2 regions of the Streptomyces sp. NPDC046925 genome follow, and region 1 is predicted to be linked to the other one. Evidence: riboswitches for the same ligand, from Rfam matches in the RefSeq annotation. Region 1 holds a riboswitch; the other holds the start of a gene.
What was found. Region 1 has a riboswitch for S-adenosylmethionine ahead of thrC (threonine synthase). Riboswitches for the same ligand answer to the same signal wherever they lie in the genome.
Positions count from the first base shown of each region.

Region 2: linked by a shared signal. The riboswitch ahead of ABZ906_RS15255 (aminotransferase class V-fold PLP-dependent enzyme) and the one ahead of thrC (threonine synthase) in region 1 are both predicted to bind S-adenosylmethionine.

Region 1 covers NZ_JBEYWZ010000007.1:338,920-343,251, reverse strand. The annotation lists gene ABZ906_RS28465 (trehalose-6-phosphate synthase) at 1-35, opposite strand, end outside; gene ABZ906_RS28460 (hypothetical protein) at 77-352, opposite strand; gene ABZ906_RS28455 (glucosyl-3-phosphoglycerate synthase) at 436-1,380, opposite strand; SAM riboswitch class I at 1,547-1,681, shown strand; gene thrC (threonine synthase) at 1,699-3,015, shown strand; gene ABZ906_RS28445 (MoaD/ThiS family protein) at 3,128-3,403, shown strand; gene ABZ906_RS28440 (cold-shock protein) at 3,828-4,031, shown strand.
Region 2 covers NZ_JBEYWZ010000003.1:443,498-447,829, forward strand. The annotation lists gene ABZ906_RS15250 (glycerate kinase) at 1-1,197, shown strand, start outside; gene ABZ906_RS15255 (aminotransferase class V-fold PLP-dependent enzyme) at 1,149-2,534, opposite strand; SAM riboswitch class IV at 2,702-2,818, opposite strand; gene trpD (anthranilate phosphoribosyltransferase) at 2,893-3,957, opposite strand; gene ABZ906_RS15265 (cytochrome bc complex cytochrome b subunit) at 4,097-4,332, opposite strand, start outside.

The DNA of each region.
Region 1 (4,332 bases):
ACGAGGACCTGCGCTGCGGCGTGCTCGGAGACCATGTGCGCAACCTAGCCCTTCCGGGAAGGGCTCAAACGTACGGCTAGTTCCGTCTGCTCCGTGCCGCCGCCACCGCGAGCGCGCCCAGGACGCACAGGGAGATCGCGAGGCCCGCGTACAGCATCGTGTCCGAGTCGCTGCCGGCCTTGGCCAGCTCTCCCCGCACGGTCTGCTGCTCGTCCGCTCGCAGTGTCGCGCCGTGACGCACCTCCGCGGATGCCGCGGTCCCGGCTGTCGTGGTCGCCGCTGTCGCGAGCGCGGGCACGGCCGCTCCGCCGAGCAGTAGTCCCGCCATGAGGCCGACCGTGGCCACGGTCATGCCACCGATACGTCGCGCGCTTCCCCTTGCATGTCTTTGCCGCATAAGTGGGGAATGTAGACAAAATGCCCGGCGAAGAGCGGTTACGCCACGCGGCGGGCCGTGTACTCCGCGACCCCGGACATCGGCGGACGCTCCTCCGTGTCGACCGAATGGGTCCGCGGTTCGAACCCCTGCTCGCCCCGTTCGAACTGTATGAGCTCGGGGCGTACGAGATGGCCGCGCGCCAGGCGCAGCTGTGCCGTCCGGTAGATCGCCGCGGCCATCCGGCCGAGCGCCTGCCCGTCCTGGTGGCGGTGCTTGCGCACCCCGACGTCGACCTGCGCGAGCGCGTCCAGGCCCACGGTGTGCAGCGCGTCGACGAGCAGCCCGAGCTCCACGCCGTATCCGACGGGGAACGGCAGCCGCTCCAGGAGGGATCTGCGCGCCGCGTACTCCCCGCCCAGCGGCTGCACGAATCCGGCGAGTTGGGGCCAGTGCATGTTGAGCAGCGGGCGCGCCATCAGCTCGGTGACCCGGCCGCCCTGGTCGTCGGTCCCGGCCAGCGGGCGGTCGTACATCGCCTTCACGAAGTCCACGTCGGGCTCGGTCAGGAGCGGGCCCACGATCCCCGTCACGAAGTCCGCCGAGAACTCCCGCAGGTCCGCGTCGACGAACGCGACGATGTCGCCGCCGGTCACCAGGAGCGAGCGCCACAGGACCTCGCCCTTGCCGGGCACGGCCGGGATGCGCGGCAGGATCTCGTCCCGGTGCACGACCCGCGCGCCCGCCGCCCCGGCGACCTCGGCCGTACGGTCGCGGGAGCCGGAATCCACGACCACGAGTTCGTCGACGAGGGGGGTCTTCTCGATCAGCTCGCGGCGGATCTCGGCGACGATCTCGCCGACCGTCTCCTCCTCGTCGAGCGCGGGCAGGACGACACTCACCGAGGCTCCCGACGCCCGTTTGGCGGCGACGAGCGCGCTGAGCGGGCGGTCTGCGACGGACCAGGAACGCCTGGTCAGCCAGCGCTCGGCCTCTTCCAGCACGGGTGGCTCCTCCTGTGTGTGACCTACATGTGATCCATCTCGCGGTTCGGACGACTATCTCAAGGGTCCAGGCCGTCGGTTACAGTCTTGAACAACGCCGATGACCATCGCATGCCGGGGTCATCGCGCGACAAATGCCCCGGGCCCCTGAAGCCCGGCGCCATACCGCTCATCCAGAGGGGCAGAGGGATACGGCCCGTTGAAGCCCCGGCAACCATCCCGCCGACCGCGCACGCGAGGTCTCGGTGGGGAAGGTGCCAATTCCGTCTCGCGGCGAGATGCGTCGCGAGGAAGATGAGGAGAAAGGGCCTCGCCTCCATGGCTGCGCAGACTGTCGCAACGAACGACACCACCACCTCCACCACGACGTCCACGGGTTCTGTGGACCTCGGCCCCGCGTCCGGCCTCTCCTGCCGCGAGTGCGGTGAGCTCTACGCCCTCGGCCCGATCTTCGCCTGCCAGGCCTGTTTCGGCCCGCTCGAAGTCGCGTACGACCTGCCGACCGGTGACCCCGAGGCGCTCCGCAAGCAGATCGAGTCCGGCCCGGACAACATCTGGCGCTACGCCCCTCTCCTGCCCGTCCCGGCGGACGTCGCCGAGAAGCCCAACCTCAACCCTGGTTGGACCAAGCTCGTCAAGGCCGACAACCTCGCCCGCGAGCTCGGCGTCGAGCAGGGCAAGCTGTTCGTCAAGGACGACTCGGGCAACCCGACGCACTCCTTCAAGGACCGCGTCGTGGCGCAGGCCATCGAGGCGGCCCGCGCCTTCGGCTTCACCACGCTCTCCTGCTCCTCCACCGGCAACCTCGCGGGCGCCGTCGGCGCCGCCGCGGCCCGCGCCGGCTTCCGCTCCTGCGTGTTCATCCCGCACGACCTGGAGCAGGGCAAGGTCGTCATGGCCGCGGTGTACGGCGGCGAGCTCGTCGGCATCGAGGGCAACTACGACGACGTGAACCGCTTCTGCTCCGAGCTCATCGGCGACCCGCTGGGCGAGGGCTGGGGCTTCGTGAACGTGAACCTGCGGCCGTACTACGGAGAGGGCTCCAAGACCCTCGCGTACGAGATCTGCGAGCAGCTGGGGTGGGTCCTTCCCGACCAGCTGGTCATCCCGATCGCGTCGGGCTCTCAGCTCACGAAGATCGACAAGGGTCTCAAGGAGCTCATCAAGCTGGGGCTCGTCGAGGACAAGCCCTACAAGATCTTCGGCGCCCAGGCCGAGGGCTGCTCGCCGGTGTCCACCGCCTTCAAGGCCGGGCACGACGTCGTGCGCCCGCAGAAGCCGGACACCATCGCCAAGTCCCTCGCCATCGGCAACCCCGCCGACGGGCCGTACGTCCTGGACATCGCGCGCCGTACGGGCGGTGCGGTGGAGGACGTGAACGACGAGCAGGTCGTCGACGCGATCGAGCTGCTCGCTCGGAGTGAGGGGATCTTCGCGGAGACCGCCGGGGGTGTGACGGTGGGCGTCACCAAGAAGCTGATCGACGCCGGTCTCATCGACCCCACGCTCACCACGGTGGTCCTGAACACCGGTGACGGGCTCAAGACGCTTGACGCTGTCGCCGAGACCTCTCAGGCGACCGCGACGATCAAGCCCAACCTTGACGCGTTTCGCGCCGCGGGTCTTGCCGGTTAACCGCCGTAGGGCCTGAGCCTTGTTTCCGGCTGCGGACCGTCGTGGCTGGTCGCGCAGTTCCCCGCGCCCCTGACGGGGCGCCCCACGCCCCCGAACTACCGAGGTGATCCCCATGAGCGTGAACGTTCGTATCCCCACCATTCTCCGCACCTACACCGGCGGTCAGTCCGAGGTCGCCGCCGAGGGGGCGAACCTCTCCGAGGTCATCGCCGACCTGGAGAAGAACCACGCCGGTATCGCCGCTCGCGTCCTGGACGACCAGGGCAAGCTGCGGCGCTTCGTGAACGTCTACGTGAACGACGACGACGTCCGCTTCGAGCAGGGTCTGGAGACCGCCACGCCGGACGGCGCGGGTATCTCGATCATTCCCGCCGTCGCCGGTGGTTGATTCTTTAAAGAAATACCCTGCGTAATCGGCTTTGCCCCCTCCGCGAGAGAAGTGGAGGGGGCAATTCCATGTGGTTGAGCGCGGTACAGTTGGGAAGCAAGCTTCCCCGTTTGTGCCGAGCGCATATACGAAGTCGCCCCGAGGCCGACCAGAAGTAGCCAATGTGCACTGCCCATTTGCCCCTCTCGCGGCATTTGTCCGGCCCGACTTGCCCTGAACTCCGGTAAATCCTCCGCATATTTCCGATCAGGCGTGCCCAGAATTCTCGTCTGATTGACCTGTTGCAGAGGGCAGTTGGACAGATACATTCAGCCGCGGTCGACGCGTTCCGGCGCACGCCTCCACAACCCATTGGGGGGGTGAGGTCTGACCCGGGTCCGCGAAGTGCGGGTCCGTGCAAGGGCCAGTAATAGGGGAGTTAGGCATGGCTCAGGGCACCGTCAAGTGGTTCAACGCGGAGAAGGGGTACGGCTTCATCGCGGTCGACGGTGGTGCGGATGTATTCGTCCACTACAGCGCGATCCAGATGGACGGCTACCGCACCCTTGAAGAAGGTCAGCGAGTTGAGTTCGAGATCTCGCAGGGCCAGAAGGGTCCGCAGGCGGACATGGTCAAGCTCGCCGTCTGATCTCGGCGCGATCGGCCAGCGACTTAGCGAGTGACGAGGGGCCCGTATCCCGACAGGGGTACGGGCCCCTCGTGCGTCCGGCCGTGCGCCCCGCACCGCGCCCTGGACGCGCCCCCCTCGTACGTCCGGGATCCACCAGAGGCGCTTGCACTCGTAGGGGTCGAGTGCTAATCATTGGGCTTAGCACTCTCCGAGTGAGAGTGACAGAACTTGGATCGGGTCGGTGAGGCCCGCACGCCGGGTGGGGCAAGGAACCACAAGGCTTGCAGGCCGTCCGTCGCGGGCACCGATGCGATCCGGA
Region 2 (4,332 bases), on a different contig from region 1:
GCCCCCAGCGGCTTCAAGGAGTCCCTGTCCGCGCCGTCCGCGGCCGAGTCGATCGCCGAAGGAGTACGCCGTGTCGTCCCGCACGCCGAGACCGATCTGATCCCCCTGGTGGACGGCGGCGAAGGCACCGCCCGCGCCCTGGCAGCCACCGGCGGAGGGCGCCTGGTCGCGCTGCCCGCCACCGGTCCCGTGGGCCAGCGGATCGGCACGCACTTCGCGCTCCTGCCGGACGGCACGGCGGTCGTCGAGATGGCCGCGGTCGCCGGGCTCTCGCTGGTCCCGCGCGATCTGCGCGACCCCGGTGCCACCACGACGTACGGCGTCGGCGAGCTGATCGGCGCCGCGCTGGACGCGGGCGCCCGCCGCATCCTGGTGGGCTGCGGCGACTCCGGCACGTCGGACGGCGGCGCGGGGGCACTCCAGGCGCTGGGCGCCCGGCTCCTGGACGCGGACGGCTGGGAACTCCCGCGCGGCGGCCGGGAGCTGACCCGCCTGAGCCGCATCGACGGCTCGGGGCTCGACCCCCGTCTGAAGGACACCGAGATCCGCGTCGCCTGCAACCCCTTCAACGTCCTGACCGGCGAGCGCGGCGTGGCCCGCGTCTTCGGCCCGCAGAAGGGCGCCACTCCCGCGCAGGTCGAACAGCTCGCGGCGGCACTCGACCGCTGGGCGCACGTCCTGACCCGCGACCTGCACGCCACGACGGACCTCGCCCTCGGCCCCGGAACAGGCGCCTCCGGAGGCCTGGGAGCCGGTCTCGCGGCCCTCGGCGCCCGGCTCCTGCCCCGCTTCGACGTCCTGCTCGACCATCTGGACCTGGACGCGAGGCTGGCCCGCGCCGACCTGGTCATCACCGCCGAGGGGGCCCTCGACCACCAGACGCCGCGCGGCAAGGTCCCCGCCGAAGTCGCCCGGCGCGCCAAGCGGTTCGGCCGTCCCGTCCTGGTCCTCGCGGGCACGATCGGCCAGGGCGCCCACCACGTACGGGCGGTGGGCGTGGACGCCTACAGCTCGATCCTGCCCGCGCCGGTCTCGCTGACCGAGGCGCTGGGGCGGGGCGGCGAGTTCCTCACCGACGCGACCGAGCGTGCCCTGCGGATGATCGTGCTGGGGTCACGCCTGAAAGGACGGGAGGGCAGGACGAAGGCTCAGGCGGCGTTGGTGTCCGGCACGCAGCGCCCGTCCTCGGTGCGGTAGTTCCAGCGCGCGCCGTCCGCCACCAGCTCCTTGACGGCGCGCACGAAGCGCTCCACGTGCTCGTCGGGGGTGCCCGCGCCGAAGCTGACCCGGATCGCGTTCAGGGACTTCTCGCCGGGCGCGGCCTCGGGGGCACCGCACTCGCCCTGGGTCTGCGGGTCGCTGCCGAGCAGGGTGCGCACCAGCGGGTGGGCGCAGAACAGGCCGTCGCGGACGCCGATGCCGTACTCGGCGGAGAGCGCGGCGGCGAAGTGCGAGCTGTTCCAGCCGTCGACGACGAAGGAGATGACGCCGACGCGCGGGGCGTCGTCGCCGAAGAGCGAGAGTACCTTCACCGCGGGCACCTCGGCGAGGCCGTCCTGCACCTTGGCGATGAGGTGGCGCTCGCGGGCGACGAGCTCGTCGAAGCCGGCCTCGGTCAGCGCCTTGCACGCGGAGGCGATCGAGTACACGCCGATGACGTTCGGCGAACCGGCCTCGTGCCGCGCGGCGGTGTCGTGCCACTCGACGTCCACGCCGCCGCCTGCTTCCTTGGGGCGCCGCGCGACCTTGCGCGAGGCGCCGCCGCCCGCGAGGTAGGGCTCGGCCGCCTGGAGCCAGTCGGAGCGGCCCGCGAGGACGCCGGAGCCGAAGGGCGCGTACAGCTTGTGGCCGGAGAAGGCGACCCAGTCGACGTCGAGCTCGCTGATGGAGACGGGGTGGTGCGGCGCGAGCTGCGCGGCGTCCAGGACGATGCGGGCGCCGTGCGCGTGGGCGGCGGTGGCCAGCTCCCTGACCGGCCACAGCTCACCGGTGACGTTCGACGCGCCGGTGACGCAGACCAGGGCGGGCCCGTAGGGGTCGCGGTCGGCGAGGGCGCGCTCCAGGGTCTCGACGGCCTGCTCGGCGGTGCGCGGCGCGTTCAGGTACGTCACGCGGGCGTCGCGCCAGGGCAGGAGCGAGGCGTGGTGCTCGGTCTCGAAGACGAAGACCTGGCAGTCGGCGGGCAGGGCGGCGGCCAGCAGGTTGAGCGAGTCGGTGGTCGAACGCGTGAAGACGACCTGGTCGTTCTCGCGGCAGCCGAGGAACTCGGCGACGGTGACCCGGCTGTTCTCGAAGAGGTCGGTGGAGAGCTGCGAGAGGTACCCGGCACCGCGGTGCACGCTTCCGTAGTACGGCGCGTACGCGGCCACGTCGTCCCACACGCGCTGCAGTGCCGGGGCGCTCGCCGCGTAGTCGAGCGCCGCGTAGGTCACCTCGCCGCCGGTCACGAGCGGCACGGTGACGTCACGGCCGAGGACGGGCAGCGGGGCGGCACAGACGGTCTGATCGGCGGCGACAGCGGTGGTGGCAGACATGGCGAACTCCCGTGGGAAGGCAGGCGAGTTCACTGCAGGGACGCACAGAGGGCGCTGCAGTGACGAAGAGAAAAAGGGGGTGCGGAAGAGGGGCCGGAAAGCCCTATCGCATTCGCTTGCTCACGAGACTGCTCCCTTGAGGACCAGGACCCCAGGGTGTTCGCAGGGGTCCGCGCTTGCCATACGCCTTGCTGCGTACGGCCTGGTCTTCACCCGGGGCACCCCGCCACGGACGGAGGGTTGCCGGACAGCGAGCCGGGGCTTAATCGCTGTCACTCATGACCTGTGCAGCATCTTGCCACACGATCTTCCCGGTGCACACCGCAGTCCGGCATCCGGACTGCGGTGTGCGCCACACTCACCTGTTGCTGGCCGCCACCCACCGCTCGAGGGCCTGCTTGGCGGCCCCGGAGTCGATCGACTCGGCCGCCTTCGCGATACCGGCGCCGATCTGCTCCACGAGGGTGCCCTCGCCCGGCGTGCGGGCCACCAGGGCCGCCGCCGTGTTGAGCAGCACGGCGTCCCGCACGGGACCGCTCTCGCCGTCCAGGAGCCGCAGCGCCACCTCGGCGTTGTACGAGGCGTCGGCGCCCCGCAGGGCCTCCACGGGGACGAGGTCGATGCCGACGTCCCGCGGGTCGAAGGCCTCCTCGCGCACGGCGCCGTCCCGTACGACCCAGACCCGCGAGGTCGACGTGGTCGTCAGCTCGTCGAGCCCGTCGTCGCCGCGGAAGACGAGGGAGGAGTGCCCGCGCTCGGCGAAGACCCCGGCCACGATCGGCGCCATCCGCGCGTCGGCGACACCGACCGCCTGGGCCCGCACCCTGGCCGGGTTGGTGAGCGGCCCCAGGGCGTTGAAGACGGTCCTGATGCCCAGCTGGCTGCGTGCCGCGCCGGCGTGCCGCAGCGCCGGGTGGAACTTCACGGCGAAGCAGAAGGTGATCCCGGCTTCGTCGGCCACCTCGACGACCCGCTTCAGGGGCAGCTCCAGATTGACCCCGAGCTTCTCCAGGACGTCGGAGGCGCCCGACGCGCTGGAGGCGGCGCGGTTGCCGTGCTTGACGACCTTCGCGCCCGCGCCGGCGGCCACGATCGCGGACATCGTGGAGATGTTGACGGTCTTGGCGCCGTCGCCGCCGGTGCCGACGATGTCGACGGTCTGCCCCGGCACCTCGATGACGTTGGCGTGCTCGTACATCGTCTGGACGAGGCCGGAGATCTCCTCCACGGTCTCGCCCTTGGCCCGCAGCGCGACCATGAAGCCCGCGATCTGCGCGTCGGTCGCCTCGCCCCGCATGATGCGGTCCATCGCCCAGGCCGTGTCGGCGGCGCTCTGGTCGCGCCCTTCGAGCAGCCCGTTCAGTACACCGGGCCAGGAACGGGCCGCCGCGGTGTTGCCTCCTGCGGGGGTCACAGCGCTCATCTGCCGCTCCTGGGTTCGTTCAGCCATAGGACAGGAACACCTTATCCAGCCCGCAGGACGGCAAAGAGCCCCGTCCATGCACTGGATGCATGGGACGGGGCTCTCGCCGTGGCGACCTTGTGGTCAGAGTGTCATTCGATCAGTGGTGGCCGTGGCCGCTCGTGATCTCCTTGTACTCCTCGGTGGTGGGCTTGGGGATCTGGTTGTCCTCCCCGTAGTAGCCCTTGGAGAGCTTGGCCCTCAGCTTCTGCGAGCCCGACACCTTGCGCTCGACGCCGTTCTCGTCGACCGCGGGGCCGATCTCGACCGGCGCGTACTGCTCGTGCGCGGTGAGCGTGTGCAGCTGCTCCTGATTGAGCGGCTCGTGGACCTCGA